Regions from separate parts of the Streptomyces sp. NPDC091282 genome, predicted to be linked through region 1. Evidence: riboswitches for the same ligand, from Rfam matches in the RefSeq annotation. Region 1 holds a riboswitch; each other region holds the start of a gene.
The links. A riboswitch is a leader RNA that binds a small molecule or an ion and turns the genes downstream of it on or off. The one in region 1 is predicted to bind S-adenosylmethionine.
Positions count from the first base shown of each region.

Region 2: it holds a riboswitch for S-adenosylmethionine, as region 1 does, so the genes downstream of both, ACIQOE_RS01960 (aminotransferase class V-fold PLP-dependent enzyme) here and ACIQOE_RS09390 (amino acid ABC transporter permease) in region 1, are expected to answer to the same signal.
Region 3: it holds a riboswitch for S-adenosylmethionine, as region 1 does, so the genes downstream of both, thrC (threonine synthase) here and ACIQOE_RS09390 (amino acid ABC transporter permease) in region 1, are expected to answer to the same signal.

Region 1 covers NZ_JBIVUX010000002.1:510,832-516,052, reverse strand. Annotated here, with positions in the region: gene ACIQOE_RS09415 (MFS transporter) at 1-87, shown strand, start outside; gene ACIQOE_RS09410 (hypothetical protein) at 112-921, opposite strand; gene ACIQOE_RS09405 (hypothetical protein) at 1,062-1,319, opposite strand; gene ACIQOE_RS09400 (putative leader peptide) at 1,479-1,610, shown strand; gene ACIQOE_RS09395 (glutathione S-transferase C-terminal domain-containing protein) at 1,748-2,620, shown strand; SAM riboswitch class IV at 2,698-2,809, shown strand; gene ACIQOE_RS09390 (amino acid ABC transporter permease) at 3,214-4,194, shown strand; gene ACIQOE_RS09385 (amino acid ABC transporter ATP-binding protein) at 4,191-4,991, shown strand; gene ACIQOE_RS09380 (transporter substrate-binding domain-containing protein) at 5,048-5,221, shown strand, end outside.
Region 2 covers NZ_JBIVUX010000001.1:414,816-420,036, reverse strand. Annotated here, with positions in the region: gene ACIQOE_RS01970 (ubiquinol-cytochrome c reductase cytochrome b subunit) at 1-630, shown strand, start outside; gene trpD (anthranilate phosphoribosyltransferase) at 763-1,827, shown strand; SAM riboswitch class IV at 1,929-2,045, shown strand; gene ACIQOE_RS01960 (aminotransferase class V-fold PLP-dependent enzyme) at 2,182-3,543, shown strand; gene ACIQOE_RS01955 (Lrp/AsnC family transcriptional regulator) at 3,862-4,143, opposite strand; gene ACIQOE_RS01950 (rhomboid family intramembrane serine protease) at 4,140-4,883, opposite strand; gene ACIQOE_RS01945 (hypothetical protein) at 5,036-5,221, shown strand, end outside.
Region 3 covers NZ_JBIVUX010000006.1:43,872-49,092, forward strand. Annotated here, with positions in the region: gene ACIQOE_RS27335 (trehalose-6-phosphate synthase) at 1-623, opposite strand, end outside; gene ACIQOE_RS27340 (glucosyl-3-phosphoglycerate synthase) at 706-1,650, opposite strand; SAM riboswitch class I at 1,808-1,962, shown strand; gene thrC (threonine synthase) at 1,981-3,267, shown strand; gene ACIQOE_RS27350 (MoaD/ThiS family protein) at 3,315-3,590, shown strand; gene ACIQOE_RS27355 (cold-shock protein) at 4,058-4,264, shown strand; gene groL (chaperonin GroEL) at 4,645-5,221, shown strand, end outside.

The sequences.
Region 1 (5,221 bases):
CTGGTCTCCCAGTTCCTCGCCCCGGAGACCACGGACCTGGACCTCGCCAGGGCGGCCCGCACGGCGCGCGGCCCGGCCGACGGCTGAGACCGCCCGGCCGGACCCCGCACGCTAGTCGAGCTGGCTCGGCATCGGTGCCGGGGTCTTGCCGGACAGGACGTCCTTGAGGCGCTGGGCGCCGCTGCGCACGGCCAGCGCGGTGCTGTCGTGGTCGACGCCGGACAGGCCGCCGTTGGTGACCGCCGCGCCGGAGGCGCCGATGCGCAGCACCGCCACGTCGGTGGTGTAGGTGGCGGGCTGCCCGCCCGAGTCGCCCTGGACGGTCACCGTCACCGCCTCGCGCGCGTCGCCGGACGCCGGCACCTTCGCGGAGACGACCTGCACGGTCCGCTTGCCGCCGTCCTTGCCGGTGGCCGTGAACTGGTCGCACTTGGACGGCAGGGACTTCAGCCAGGCCAGCGTGGCGTCCAGGTTCGCCGAGCCGTAGTCGCCGACCTGGTACAGCATCCGGGAGTCCTCCGAGGTGAACCCGCGCAGCCCGGAGGCGCCGGAGGCACGGCCCAGCAGGCTGTCGGAGTAGAGACCGTCGAGCAGGCGCTGGCAGTCGGCGGCGTCCGCCTTGGCGGTGAGGAAGGCGGCCACGTCGACCTTGCCGACCGGCATCGAGTTGCGCCAGCTCGCCGCGTCGGTGGCCAGCTTCCAGTTGTCCTCGATGTCGGCCGGTGTGATGAGGGCGGCCTTCGCGCCCGCACCGGTGAGGGCCGGGGTCGCCGACGGGGACGCGGGGGAGCGTTCGCCGGCCGGCGAGACGGCCACGGCCCCGGGGCCGCCGCCCTCGTCCGAACAGGCCGCCGTGGCGAGCAGGACCCCCGCCACCACGGCCGGAGCGAGAACACGCACGGGTCGGAACGGACGGATCATCGCGACTGCCTCCTCGGGGCGGCGGGACGTCCCCGCGGGGGCAGCGGTGCTGCGTCACTCCGCGGGTGACGGCGGTACGTCCCTCCACGCCACCATCCGGCACCGCGGCCGACCACCCGCGCGTGCCATCCGGGTGAGCGTCACGATCCGGGTGCCGTGATCCGCACCCGCCTGCTGCCGCAGCGCGGGCAGACCGCGTCGGCGAGCGGCGACCGCACCGCGCGCCCGGCCTCGTCGACGTACTCCAGGGTGCTCTGCAGGTCCGGGTCGGCGACCGGATCGGTGAAGAACACCGCCTGGAAGACCGCCTCCCAGACCTCACCGCAGCGCCCGCAGGCGAACACGAAGGTCTCGGGCACGGCACCCGGTACCGGCCCGGGACCCGGGGGCTCGCTCATCGCATCCGGCTCCTGTCACTCGGCCCGCGTCTCCAGCGGACAGCAGCCGCCGCCCGAGGGCAAACCGGGACCGGGTGTCCCAGGCGTGGACGCCCCCTTGACGGCACGCGGAGGCCGATCGACACTCCAAGGGGAATCCTAGTGAAAAGGTAGGGAACGATGGGTCCGCAGCGCACGGCCACCGGCAGACAGCGCCGAGAGAGCCGTAGGCCCTGCCCCGTCCCGCTGCTCACCTCGCGGCTGCACATCGACCTGCAGCGCGTGTGCAGCGCCATCAGCCGCACCGGCTGACCACCCGCCGCCGGCCACCGCCCCACGGCCCCCGCAGGACCGGACGCCCGCCACCGGCCGCACCCGCCGGGCGCCCGCCCACCGACGAACGCCTCCGCCGCGCGGACGCCCGCGCGCCCCTACCCCCGGGGAGACGCATGTCCATCACTCCGTTCGCCGCCCTGCCCGCCGCCCGCTCCGGCCCCGTCTTCCGCGGCCGCATCGGCCGGGACGCGCGCAGCGGGCACTACGCCGTGCCCCGCCGCTACCGGCTGCACCTGGCCACCGCCTGTCCCGACGGCCTCCGCATCGCCGTCGGCCACAGCCTCCTCGCCCTGGACGACTGTTGTCCCGTCACCTTCCTGCCCGCCGTCCCGGACGGTCCCGACGGCGGCCACACCGCGCTGCGCCCGCTGTACGAGGCGAGCGCCCACCGCTACTCGGGACCGGCCCTCGCGCCGGTGCTCAGCGACGACTGGTCCGGCCGGATCGTGTCGACCCACAGCCGGGACATCCTGCGCGACCTGGACCGCCACTTCGGTGACGGCGCGGTCCGGCTGTACCCGTGCGGTGCCGAGACCGCGATCGAGGAGGCCGAGCGGCTGTGCGCCGAGGACATCGGGCGGGCGGCGCAGGACGCCGGCCGGGAGGGCGGCGACCCGGCGGCGCTGGAGACCCTGCTCGCCGCCCTGGGCGCACTGGAGCGCCGGCTGACCGGCGCGGAGTTCCTGGTCGGCCAAGAACTCACGGCAGCCGACGTCGAGTTGTGGGTGGCCCTGGTGCAACTCGACACCGTGCACCGCAACCACCTGGACGCCGCCGCCGTGCACGCCGTCGCCGGCCACCCCGCGCTGTGGGCCTATGCCCGCCGGCTGGCCGCGCACCCGGCCTTCGGCCCCCACCTCGACCTCGACGGCATCGCCCGCCGCCACCACGGCCGTTGCCAGGGCCTGGAGGCCGCCGGCGCGGCCGTCCAGATCCTGGACTGGGCGGGGCACGCGGCGGACGTCTCCGGCACTTCGCGCAGGTAGAAGCGGTCCTCGTCATTTCGCCTGTCGGACAGGCGTTGACATTTTTTCGGCCGACTGACTTACTTGCGGCACAGAACGGTCAAGAGCGTCAGCATCGAGCCCTGGCTTGCTGACCGGCAACCCTCGCACCGCGGTGGGGTGCCCCAGGTGACGACCGGACCGGATGACGACGTTCGGTAAGCGCGAGGCCCCCAGGGGCCGCCACGACAGCGACAGGTGACGGACATGTACGCAGCTTCGAGGTCGGCCCATGGCCGGGCCCAGGGCTGCGTACAGCCGTGTCCGAGCCCGCTGGTCGCCGACCGCGCCGTCGACCTGCTCCGTGTCAGCAGCGCGCTGTGTACCGCGTGTACCGCGCCGGGCGTCGCCCGCTGTCGGGTCTGACCCGACCCCTCCGCCCCGCCCGCAGCACCGCTCGCGCGGCCTCGCGTCCCCGCGACCGCCACGACGCACCGGCCGTCCCGGTGCGCAGCCGTCCGCCCCGTCCCGTGTCCCGCGCGCCCCCGCGCACCGGTGCCGTGTCCCCTGACGCGGTCCGGTGCCGCGGTCCCGGCCGTCGTGGTCCGGGACGTCCGACTCCGCCGGAGCCCGCCATGAGTGAACCCCCAGGCGTCCTGTCCGTAGCCGAGGCGCCACCGCCCACCGACACACCGTCAAGAACCGTCCGCAGCGAGCGAGTCCGGCCGCTGCGCCGTCCCGGCCGGTGGATCGCCACCGCCGTCGTCCTGGTGCTCGTGGCGCAGTTCGCCCACGGACTCGCCACCAACCCCTTCTACCAGTGGGACCGCTTCCGCTACTGGTTCCTGCGGCCCACCATCCTCGACGGGCTCGTCGTCACCCTCGAAGTCGCCGCGCTCAGCGCCGTCCTGGGCCTGCTCGGCGGTGTCGTCCTGGCGCTCGCGCGGCTCTCGGGGAGTCCGGTGCTGCGGGCGGTGAGCTGGACGTACACCTGGCTGTTCCGCTCGATCCCGCTGATCGTGCTGCTGATCTTCCTCTACAACTTCTCCGCGCTCTACCAGACGCTCAGCCTGGGCGTGCCCTTCGGCCCGGCCTTCGTCAGCTTCGACGAGTCGAAGCTCGCCACCGACCTGGCCATCGCCGTGATCGGCCTCAGCCTCAACGAGGCGGCCTACGCGTCCGAGGTGGTGCGCGGCGGCATCCTCTCCGTCGACCAGGGCCAGCACGAGGCGGCCGCCGCGCTCGGCCTGCCCAAGGGCTACCAGTTCTCCCGGATCGTCCTCCCGCAGGCCCTGCGCTCCATCGTGCCGAACTACGTCAACCAGCTCATCGGCCTGATCAAGAGCACGTCCCTGGTGTTCTACGTCTCGCTGCTCGACCTCTTCGGATCGGTGCAGTCCATGGGCGCCACCTACCCCGGCGACATCGTGCCGCTGCTGCTCGTCGCCACCGTCTGGTACCTGATCCTGACCAGCGCGGTCTCCGTCCTCCAGTACTACGTCGAGCGGTACTTCGCCCGCGGCGCCACCCGCACCCTTCCCCCGACCCCCCTGCAGAGACTGCGCACCGGCCTGGACGGCCTGCGCGAACGGATACGCCGGGAGGCCGCCGTATGACCACCGCACCGGACACGGCCCAGCTCCAGGACGTCACGCCTGCCGCACTGGAGATCCACGACGTCCACAAGTCCTACGGCGCCCACCGCGTCCTCGACGGCATCGACCTGACCGTGCGCCCCGGCGAGGTCACCGTCGTCATCGGCCCTTCCGGCTCCGGCAAGTCCACGCTGCTGCGGGTCGTCAACCACCTGGAGAAGCCCGAGTCCGGGCACGTCAGCGTCGGCGGCGAACTGATCGGCGTCAAGCGCCACGGCGACGGCCTCAAGGAGCTGAGTGAACGCGCCATCCTGGCCCAGCGCAGCCGGATCGGCTTCGTCTTCCAGAACTTCAACCTGTTCCCGCACCTGACGGTCCTCGACAACGTCGCCGCCGCCCCCGTCGCCACCGGGAAGCTGACCCGGCAGGAGGCCCGGCAGCTGGCCAAGGAACTCCTCGGACGGGTCGGCCTCGGCGAACGCGTCGGCGCCTATCCGCGCCAGCTCTCGGGCGGCCAGCAGCAGCGCGTCGCCATCGCCCGCGCCCTCGCGCTGCGCCCCGGGATCATCCTGTTCGACGAGCCGACCTCCGCGCTCGACCCCGAACTGGTCGGCGAGGTCCTCGCGGTCATCAAGGACCTGGCCTCGGGCGGCACCACCCTCGTGATCGTCACCCACGAGATCGGCTTCGCCCGCGAGGTCGCCGACCGGATCGTCTTCATCGACGGCGGAAAGATCGTCGAACAGGGCCCGCCCGCCGAGGTCCTCGACCGTCCGCGGCACGAACGGACCCGTGACTTCCTGCGCAAGGTCCTCTGAACCAGCCCCCTTTCACCACCCGCCCACCGCTTTTCGCTCGCACCCGAAGGACAGCCATGCCCACGCTCCTCACCCGACGCAGCCTGATCCGCGGCCTCACCACGGCGACCGCCGTCGCGACCCTCGCCACCGGGCTCGCCGCCTGCGGGGGCGACAGCGACGCCGCCACCACGACCGGCGCCGCCAAGAGCGGCGAGGTCGTCATCGGACGGGTCTCCAACGGCGCCGCG
Region 2 (5,221 bases), on a different contig from region 1:
CTGGGCGTCTTCATCCCGCTGGTCCTGTTCGGCCTGGTGCTCGGCGTGATCGCGGTCTACCCGTTCATCGAGTCCTGGGTCACCGGCGACAAGAGCGAGCACCACATCCTGGACCGGCCGCGCAACGCCCCGACCCGTACCGGGTTCGGTGTCGCCTGGGTGACCGTGTACATGATCGGCCTGATCGGTGGTGGCAACGACCTCATCGCCACCCACTTCCACCTGTCGATCAACGACGTGACCTGGTTCGTCCGGATCTTCTTCTTCGCCGGACCGGTGATCGCGTTCATCGCCACCAAGCGGATCTGCCTCGGCCTGCAGCGCCGGGACCGCGAGAAGGTGCTGCACGGTCGCGAGACCGGCATCATCAAGCGGCTGCCGCACGGTGAGTTCATCGAGGTGCACGAGCCGCTCAGCCAGGAGCAGCTGCACACCCTCACGGCCCACCACCAGTACGAGCCGGCCGAGATCGGCGCGGGGGTCGACGAGAACGGTGTCGAGCGGAAGATCAAGGGGTCCGAGAAGCTCCGCGCCAAGCTGAGCAACGCCTACTACGGCGAGGACAACCAGATCCCGAAGCCCACCGTCGAGGAGTACAAGGAGATCACGAGCGGCCACGGCCACCACTGATCGACCGCGTCGCCACACGACGGCCGAAGGGCCCCCGTCCGGGGTACGGACGGGGGCCCTTCGCCGTGTCCGGAGCTGGATAGGGTAGGCCCCGAGAACCCTTTTCCCCGGACGACGATCAGGAGCGGCTTCATGAGCGCTGTGACCCCCGCTGGAGGCGACACCGCGGCGGGCCGTTCCTGGCCCGAGGTGCTGAACGCGCTGCTCTACGGCCAGGACCAGAGCGCGGACGCGACGGCCTGGGCGATGGACCAGATCATGCGCGGCCAGGCGACCGACGCCCAGATCGCCGGCTTCGTCGTCGCCCTGCGCGCCAAGGGCGAGACCGTCGACGAGATCAACGGCCTGGTCCGCACGATGTACGCGCACGCCAACGTCATCGAGGTGCCGGGACGCACGGTCGACATCGTCGGCACCGGCGGCGACGGCGCCAAGACGGTGAACATCTCCACGATGTCGGCGCTGGTGGTGGCCGGCACCGGGGCGAAGGTCGTCAAGCACGGCAACCGGGCCGCGTCCTCCGCGTCCGGCGCCTCGGACGTGCTGGAGAAGCTCGGCGTCAACCTCGACCTGACCCCGCGGCGGGTCGCCGAGGTCGCCGAGGAGGCCGGCATCACCTTCTGCTTCGCGGTCAAGTTCCACCCGGCGCTGCGGTACGCCGGCGCGGCCCGCGGCCAGCTGGGCATCCGCACGGTCTTCAACATCCTCGGCCCGCTGACCAACCCCGCGCAGGTGCGGGCCCAGGCGGTCGGCGTCGCGGACCCGCGCATGGCGCCGGTCGTCGCGGGCGTCTTCGCCGAACGCGGCAACTCCTCGCTGGTCTTCCGCGGCGACGACGGCCTCGACGAGCTGACGACCACCGCCACCTCCCGGGTCTGGATCGTCCGCGACGGCACCGTCACCGAGGAGAGCTTCGACCCGAGGGACGTCGGCATCGGCCTGGTCCCGGTCGAGGCGCTGCGGGGCGGCGACCCGTCGTACAACGCGGAGGTCGCCCGCCGGCTCCTGGACGGCGAGTCGGGCCCGGTCCGCGACGCGGTCCTGCTGAACTCGGCCGCGGCGCTGGTCGCCCTGGACCCGGGCACCGGGACGCTGGCCGGGCAGATCCGCGCCGGCATGGACAGGGCCGCGGAGTCGGTCGACTCGGGTGCGGCCAAGCGGGTGCTGGAGCGCTGGGCGGCGGCGACCCACCGGTAGCACCCGGCCGGCCGGAGACCACACGCCGGCGCCGCCGCTTCCGTCCCGTCATCCGGACAGAAGTTGCGCGCCGGCGATCATCTCCTCTACTTTTCCCTTCAGGTCATGAGTGACAGTCAAGAGGCCCCGGCCGACTGTCCGGCAACCCTCCGTCCGTGGCGGGGTGCCCCGGGTGAAGACCAGGCCGTGGGCAGCGAGGTCCGCGGCAAGCGCGGATCCCTCTGACACCAGGGATCCTGGTCATCGAGGGAGTCTCCCGTGAGCAAGCGAATGCGCTAGGGCGCCGAGCCCCCCTTCCGCGCACCTTCCCGCACCCCTTTTCGCCTTCTTCTTTCCTCTCACGGGAGTTCCGCCATGTCCGTCTCCACCGCTGTCTCCGCCCAGTCGGTTTGTGCCCCGCTGCCCGTTCTGGGGCGTGATGTCACCGTCCCGCTCGTCACCGGCGGCGAAGTCGCCTACGCCGCCCTCGACTACGCGGCCAGCGCCCCCGCGCTCCAGCGGGTCTGGGACGACGTGGCCGCGTACGCGCCCTACTACGGCAGCGTCCACCGCGGCGCCGGCTACCTCTCCCAGCTCTCCACGGACCTCTTCGAGAACGCCCGCAGGACCGTCGCGGAGTTCCTCGGCTGCCGCCCCGACGACCAGCTGGTCTTCACCCGTTCGACCACGGACTCCCTGAACCTCCTGGCCCGCGCCCTGCCCGCCGGCTGCCAGGTCTTCGTCTTCGAGACCGAGCACCACGCGAGCCTGCTGCCCTGGCAGGACGCCCGGGTCAGCTACCTCGACGCCCCGCGCACCCCGGGCCAGGCCGTCCGGACCCTGGAGCGCGCCCTCGCCGAGCGTGACCCGCACGGCCCGGCCCTGGTCTGCGTCACCGGCGCCTCGAACGTCACCGGTGAGCTGTGGCCGGTACGGGAGCTGGCGGCCGTCGCGCACGCGCACGGGGCCAGGATCGTGCTGGACGCGGCCCAGCTGGCGCCGCACCACCCGGTGAGCGTCCGCGACCTGGACGTCGACTGGATCGCCTTCTCCGGCCACAAGCTGTACGCGCCGTTCGGCTCCGGCGTCCTGGCCGGCCGCGCCGACTGGCTGCGGGCGGCCGAGCCGTACCTCGCGGGCGGCGGCGCCAGCCGCAGGGTGACCCGGCGCGAGGACGGGGGAGTGGCCGTGGAGTGGCACGACAGCGCCGCCCGTCACGAGGCGGGCTCCCCGAACGTCATCGGGGCCTATGCGATCGCCGCGGCCTGCAAGGCGCTCACCGAGGCGGGCTTCGAGACGCTGGTGGCCCGCGAGCGGCACCTGATCGCCAAGGTCCGCGAGGGCCTCGCCGAGGTCCCCGAGGTCCGCGTCCTGTCCCTCTTCGGCGACGACGCCCCGCGCGTGGGCGTGCTCTCCTTCGTCGTCGAGGGCTGGAACAGCTCCCACTTCGCCGCGGCCCTCTCCGCCGAGTACGGCATCGGCGTCCGCGACGGCCTCTTCTGCGCCCACCCGCTGGTGCGGACCCTGCTGGGCTCCGACCCCGGAACCCAGGGCGAGTGCGGGGCGCCGGAGGCGGCGCCGGGCGAGAAGTCCCTGAACGCGATCCGGGTCAGCTTCGGCGCGGGCACGCCCGACGAGCACGTGGAGCGCTTCGTCACGGCGGTCCGTGAACTGGTCGCCGACGGCGCGAAGTGGTCGTACCGCACAGAGGACGGCCGCTGCGTCCCGGCGGTCTGATCAGCGCCCCCTCGGGGGCGCGGGGAACTGCGCGACAAGCCCCCACCGGCCCGCAGGGTGGTCCACCGCGGGTGTGCCGTGGCCTCTCGCGCGCTTCCTCCCCCAGCCTTCGGCCGGGGGCGCCCCCAGCGCCCTGACGGGGCCTAGGACCTGTCTGACAATTCCCGTCTGCCGCGCGACGCCATGCACGCACTCTCGCCGCACCGGGCGCAGACCCGAGTACGTCCAGTACGAGGGTCTGCGCCCGGCACGCCGAGAGCACGCACCTGACGCCGCGCGGCCGCCCTCCGGGCGACGACGGGAATTGTCAGACAGGCCCTAGCTGTCCAGGCCGATCGCGAACGCGGCCTCCAGGTCGTGCTGGGAGTACGTGCGGAACGCCACGTGCGTGTCCGTGCCCTCCACGCCCTGGATCTTGCTGATCCGGCCCGGGATCACCTCGGCCAGGTCCTCGTGCTCGCGCACCCGGACCATGGCGATCAGGTCGTACGTACCGGTGACGGAGAAGACCTCGCTGACGCTGTCCAGCGCGGCGATCTGTTCCGCGATCTCGGGGATCCGGTCCACGCTGGTCTTGATGAGGACGATCGCGGTGATCACGGCTGGTTCTCTCCCTCGGGAGCCGGAGCTGGGGCGGCCTTCACTTTAGTCGCACGCCCGTACCGCACCCACGCGTAGCCGAGGCCGAGCCCGAAGCCGACCACGTGGGCGAGATAGGCCACGCCGGGACCGGAGGGCGCCTGGTTCAGGGCGAGCCACTGCAGGGCCGCCCAGAAGGGGAGCACCACCCAGGCCGGGAACCGCAGCGGGAGGAAGAAGAGGAACGGCAGAAGACTGGTCACACGGGCGCTGGGGAACAGGTAGAGGAACGCTCCGAGGACTCCTGAGATCGCTCCGGACGCCCCGACCAGCGACTGCTGGGACGAGGCGTTGGCGGCGGCGTAGCCGAGCAGCGCGAGGTAGCCGCAGACGAGGTAGAAGAGGGTGAACTCCACGCGGCCCATCCGCTCCTCGGTCATCGTCCCGAAGACGAAGAGGAAGAGCATGTTGCCCAGGAGGTGCACCCAGCTGCCGTGGATGAACAGCGCCGTGGCCGGGGTCAGCAGCTCCCGTGCCGGGCCGTCGAACAGGTCGGCCGGGACCACTCCCCAGCGCCGGAAGTACGCGCGCTGGGCGGCCGCCAGGGCGTCCCCGGTGCCGTAGGAGTGGTTGAAGCCGGACGCCGGGCCGAGCAGGAAGATCAGGCAGCACACGGCGATCAGGGTGTACGTCATGGGGGCCGAGGTGCCCCTCAGGCTCCGCAGGGTCCGCACGGCCGTCGGGTTCCAGTTGCCGATCATGGACATAGAGCATGGCGTAACCGGACGCACTGGTGCAGATCGCCTCGCCGCCACGGACGGGGCCGCGTCGAGTACGCGCCAGGCCGTAGGGTAACGAGCCACACGCGTCGGGACGGCGCGTCACGGACACTAGAAGGAAGCGAACAGTCACGATGACGGTTCCCCTGCCGACCGCCACGACGCGGTGGCGCTGCACCCTCTGCGGCAACCTCACGCGCTTCGACGTGACCCGCTCGTCGAAGGTCGTGGAGTACGTCCACCTCGACCTGGCCGGTGAGCCCAAGGTCGAGGAACGCGAGGTGGTCAGTGAGACCATCGAGTCGGTGCGCTGCCGCTGG
Region 3 (5,221 bases), on a different contig from region 1:
GCGCCCAGGATCCCGCCGAGCAGCTCCGCCGCGATGTCGTCGGGGAGCAGCCGGAAGTAGTCCGGCGGCGCCCACGGGGTGTGCGAGAAATGGCCGATACGCAGGTCCGGGCGCAGCCGGCGCAGCATCCGCGGGGCCAGCGCCAGGTGGTAGTCCTGGATGACGACCACCGCGCCCTGGCCCGCCTCCTGCGCCAGCGCCTCCGCGAACGCCTGGTTGTAGGCCTGGTACGACGCCCACTGGCGCCGGAACTCCGCGTCGAAGACCGGCTCCAACGGGGTCTGGTAGAGCATGTGGTGCACGAACCAGAGCGCCGAGTTCGCGATGCCGTTGTAGGCGTCCGAGAACACGTCCGGGGCGATGTCGAGCATCCTGACCTGCTGCCCGCCGGTGTCCCCGGCCGGCAGCCGGCCGCCCTCGACCCGCCGCGCCGCCTCCCGGTCGCCGTCGCTCAGCGCCGCGCACACCCACACCGCGTCCGCGTCCGGCCCGATCGCCGACAGACCCGAGACCAGGCCGCCGCCGCCCCGTTTGGCGTGCAGCGAACCGTCGTCGCGCATCTCGTACGAAACCGGGCCGCGGTTGGACGCGACCAGCACCTCAGCACCGCCGGTGGAAGACATACGCCTCAACCTAGCCCGGCCCGGAAACGCTCAAACGTGCGGTCACGTCCGACGCGCCGCCGTATACGGCCGTACGTCGAAGTCACGCCACCCGGCGTTCGGCGTACTCGGTGATCTCCGCCATCGGCGGCCGTTCCTCGGTGTCCACGGAGTAGGTGCGCGGCTCGAAGCCGTCCTCGCCCCGTTCGAACTGGGTCAGGGCGGGCCGGATCAGATGGCCGCGGGCCAGCCGCAGCTGGGCGGTGCGGTAGATCGCGGCGGACATCCGGCCGAGGGCCTGGCCGTCCTGGTGGCGGTGCTTGCGCACCCCGACGTCGACCTGCGCCAGGGCGTCCAGGCCGACCAGGTGCAGGGCGTCGACCAGCATGCCCAGCTCCACGCCGTAGCCGACCGGGAACGGGAGCTGTTCGAGGAGCGAGCGGCGGGCCGCGTACTCGCCGCCGAGCGGCTGGACGAACCCGGCCAGCTGCGGCCAGTGCATGTTCAGCAGCGGGCGGGCCATCAGCTCGGTGACCCGGCCGCCCTGCCCTGCCGAGCCGGCCAGCGGGCGGTCGTACATCGCCTTGACCAGGTCCACGTCCGGGTCGGTCAGCAGCGGGCCGACGATCCCGATGACGAAGTCGGAGGAGAACTCCCTCAGGTCGGCGTCGACGAAGCAGACGATGTCCCCGGTGGTGACCAGGAGCGAGCGCCACAGCACCTCGCCCTTGCCGGGGACGGCGGGGATGCGCGGCAGGATCGTGTCGCGGTGCACGACCCGGGCACCGGCCGCCGCGGCCACCGCCGCCGTACGGTCGGTGGAACCGGAGTCGACGACCACGACCTCGTCGACGAGCGGCGCCTGCCGCATCAGGTCGTGGCGGATGATCGCCACGATGTCACCGACGGTCTCCTCCTCGTTGAGCGCGGGCAGCACGACGGAGACGGTCTGACCGGTGCGCTGCTTGGCGGCGAGTATCCGGTGCAGCGGACGTTCGCTCATGGACCAGGAGCGGGTGGCCAGCCAGCGCTCGACTTCTTCCAGCACAGTCAGCGGCTCCTCACTGTCACGATCACACTGCGAGGTGTGACCCATCTCGCGGTTCGGACGACTATCTCAACTGTCCTGGCCTTCGGTTACAGTCTTGAACAACGCCGATGACCATCGCATGTCCTGGGGTCACCGGCCGTTGACAACCGCATACCGCTCATCCAGAGGGGCAGAGGGATACGGCCCGATGAAGCCCCGGCAACCCTCCAGTCGGCTCTCGCTGATCGCTGTCGATCACTCGCGGGGCTCCCGGCTAGGGAAGGTGCCAAATCCGTCTCACGGCGAAATGCGTCGTGAGGAAGATGAGGAGAAAGGGCCTCGCCTCACATGGCTGTGCAGACTGCTGCGACCACCACCGACCCCGCGACCGTCGACCTCGGACCCGCCACCGCGCTGAGCTGCCGCGAGTGCGGTCACCGCGTGCCGCTCGGCCCGGTGTTCGCCTGCGAGGAGTGTTTCGGCCCGCTCGAGATCGCGTACGACTTCTCGGCCTACGACACCGAGGAACTGCGCAAGCGCATCGAAGCGGGTCCCGCGAACATCTGGCGCTACGCGCCGCTGCTGCCCGTCCCCGCGGACGTGGCGACCAAGCCGAACATCAACCCGGGCTGGACCAAGCTCGTCCAGGCCGACAACCTGGCCAGGGAGCTGGGCGTCACCGGCGGCCTGTACGTCAAGGACGACTCCGGCAACCCGACGCACTCCTTCAAGGACCGGGTCGTCGCCCAGGCCGTCGAGGCCGCGCGTGCCTTCGGCTACACCACGCTCTCCTGCTCCTCCACCGGCAACCTCGCCGGCGCGGTCGGTGCCGCCGCCGCGCGGGCCGGCTTCCGCTCCTGCGTGTTCATCCCGCACGACCTGGAGCAGGGCAAGATCGTCATGGCCGCGATCTACGGCGGCGAGCTCGTCGGCATCGAGGGCAACTACGACGACGTGAACCGTTTCTGCTCCGAGCTGATCGGCGACTCGGCCGGTGAGGGCTGGGGCTTCGTCAACGTCAACCTGCGGCCCTACTACGCGGAGGGCTCCAAGACCCTGGCGTACGAGATCTGCGAGCAGCTCGGCTGGCGGATCCCGGACCAGCTGGTCGTGCCGATCGCCTCGGGCTCGCAGCTCACGAAGATCGACAAGGGGCTCCAGGAGCTGATCAAGCTCGGGCTGGTCGAGGACCGGCCGTACAAGATCTTCGGTGCGCAGGCCGAGGGGTGCTCGCCGGTGTCGGTGGCGTACAAGGCGGGCCACGACGTGGTCCGGCCGCAGAAGCCGAACACGATCGCCAAGTCCCTCGCCATCGGCAATCCGGCCGACGGGCCCTATGTCCTGGACATCGCGCGCCGCACCGGCGGTGCGGTGGAGGACGTCACCGACGAGCAGGTCGTCGACGCGATCAAGCTGCTCGCGCGGACCGAGGGAATCTTCGCCGAGACCGCCGGCGGGGTGACCGTCGGCGTCACCAGGAAGCTCATCGAGAATGGGCAGATCGATCCGTCGAAGTCGGTCGTCGTACTGAACACGGGTGACGGACTGAAGACGCTGGACGCCGTGGCGGGGACCGGGCTGACGGCGACCATCCGGCCCACTCTCGATTCGTTCCGTGAAGCCGGGCTCGCCTGAGTCAGCCTTATACATTCCAGCGCGTCGCCCCAACCGGAGGTTCACCCGTGAGCGTCACCGTTCGCATCCCCACCATTCTGCGCACCTACACCGGTGGCCAGGCCGAAGTCAGTGCCGAAGGCGGCACCCTCGGCGAGGTCATCTCCGACCTGGAGAAGAACCACACCGGCATCGCCGGCCGTGTTCTCGACGACGAGGGCAAGCTGCGCCGTTTCGTCAACGTGTACGTCAACGACGACGATGTGCGGTTCGAGCAGGGCCTGGAGACGGCCACCCCGGACGGGGCCGGCGTCTCCATCATTCCGGCGGTGGCCGGCGGCTGACCTGCCGTCCCGCTGACAGGCTGATCGAATGACCGAACATTACCTTCGGTAAGGCCGATCACCGAGTGTTCATCCGATTGCCCCCTCCGTGAGAGAAGCGGAGGGGGCAATTCTGTGTGGTTGAGCGCGGTACAGTTGGGGAACGCGATCCCGATCTCCAGGTCGGGAGCCCTGTATTCGATACCGCGAGGCTGCCAAGAAGTAGCCAAAGTGTGCGGGTTCTACGCGGCTTTTGTGGCTTTTATATGGCCCGACTTGCCCTGAATTCAGCCGAATTCTCACTACATTCCGGACCCTTCCCGTCCAGAATTCTCGTCCGATTGACCTGTTGCAGACGGCAGTTGGGCAGATACATTCAGCCGCGGTCGACGCGTTCCGGCGCACGCCCCCAACCATTGGGGAGTGAGGTCTGACCCGGATCCGCGAAGTGTGGATCTGTGCAAGGGCCAGTAATAGGGGAGTTAGGCATGGCTCAGGGCACCGTCAAGTGGTTCAACGCGGAGAAGGGGTACGGCTTCATCGCGGTCGACGGTGGTGCGGATGTTTTCGTCCACTACAGCGCGATCCAGATGGACGGCTACCGCACCCTGGAGGAAGGTCAGCGGGTCGATTTCGAGATCTCGCAGGGCCAGAAGGGGCCGCAGGCGGACATGGTCCGGCTCGCGACCAGCTGAAGCACGCGCCGACTGACAGCGTCGTTCTTCTTTCTTGTCGGAGGGCTCGTATCCCATGGGGAGTCATGGGTTACGAGCCCTTTGGCATGCTCCGGACATCGAGGTGCCGCGCCCCCGGTCCTGCCGGGGCTCCCGCGCCCGCGCGTGACCCCGCCACCACCCCTGAACGAGCCCCCGCTTCGCGAGGGCGCCTTGCACTCTCGATGGGCGAGTGCTAATCATTGGCGTTAGCACTCTGAAGGTGAGAGTGACAAAAATGGACCGGGTCGGTGAGGCCCGCAGGCCGGGTGGGGCAAAGGACCCACGGGTCGGCGAGCCGTCCGTCGCGGGCGCGGGCGCGGTCCGAAGACTCACCCCCAGTCCTGGAGGGACCACTTCACATGGCCAAGATCATCGCGTTCGACGAGGAGGCGCGGCGCGGCCTTGAGCGCGGTATGAACCAGCTCGCCGACGCCGTCAAGGTCACCCTCGGCCCCAAGGGCCGCAACGTCGTCCTTGAGAAGAAGTGGGGCGCCCCCACGATCACCAACGATGGTGTCTCCATCGCCAAGGAGATCGAGCTGGAGGACCCGTACGAGAAGATCGGCGCCGAGCTGGTCAAGGAAGTCGCCAAGAAGACGGACGACGTCGCCGGTGACGGTACGACCACCGCGACCGTGCTCGCCCAGGCCCTGGTCAAGGAAGGCCTGCGCAACGTCGCCGCCGGTGCCAACCCGATGGCCCTGAAGCGCGGTATCGAGAAGGCCGTCGAGGCCGTCTCCGGTGCCCTCCTGGAGCAGGCGAAGGACGTCGAGACCAAGGAGCAGATCGCCTCCACGGCCTCCATCTCCGCCGCCGACACCCAGATCGGCGAGCTCATCGCCGAGGCCATGGACAAGGTCGGCAAGGAAGGCGTCATCACCGTCGAGGAGTCCCAGACCTTCGGTCTGGAGCTGGAGCTCACCGAGGGTATGCGCT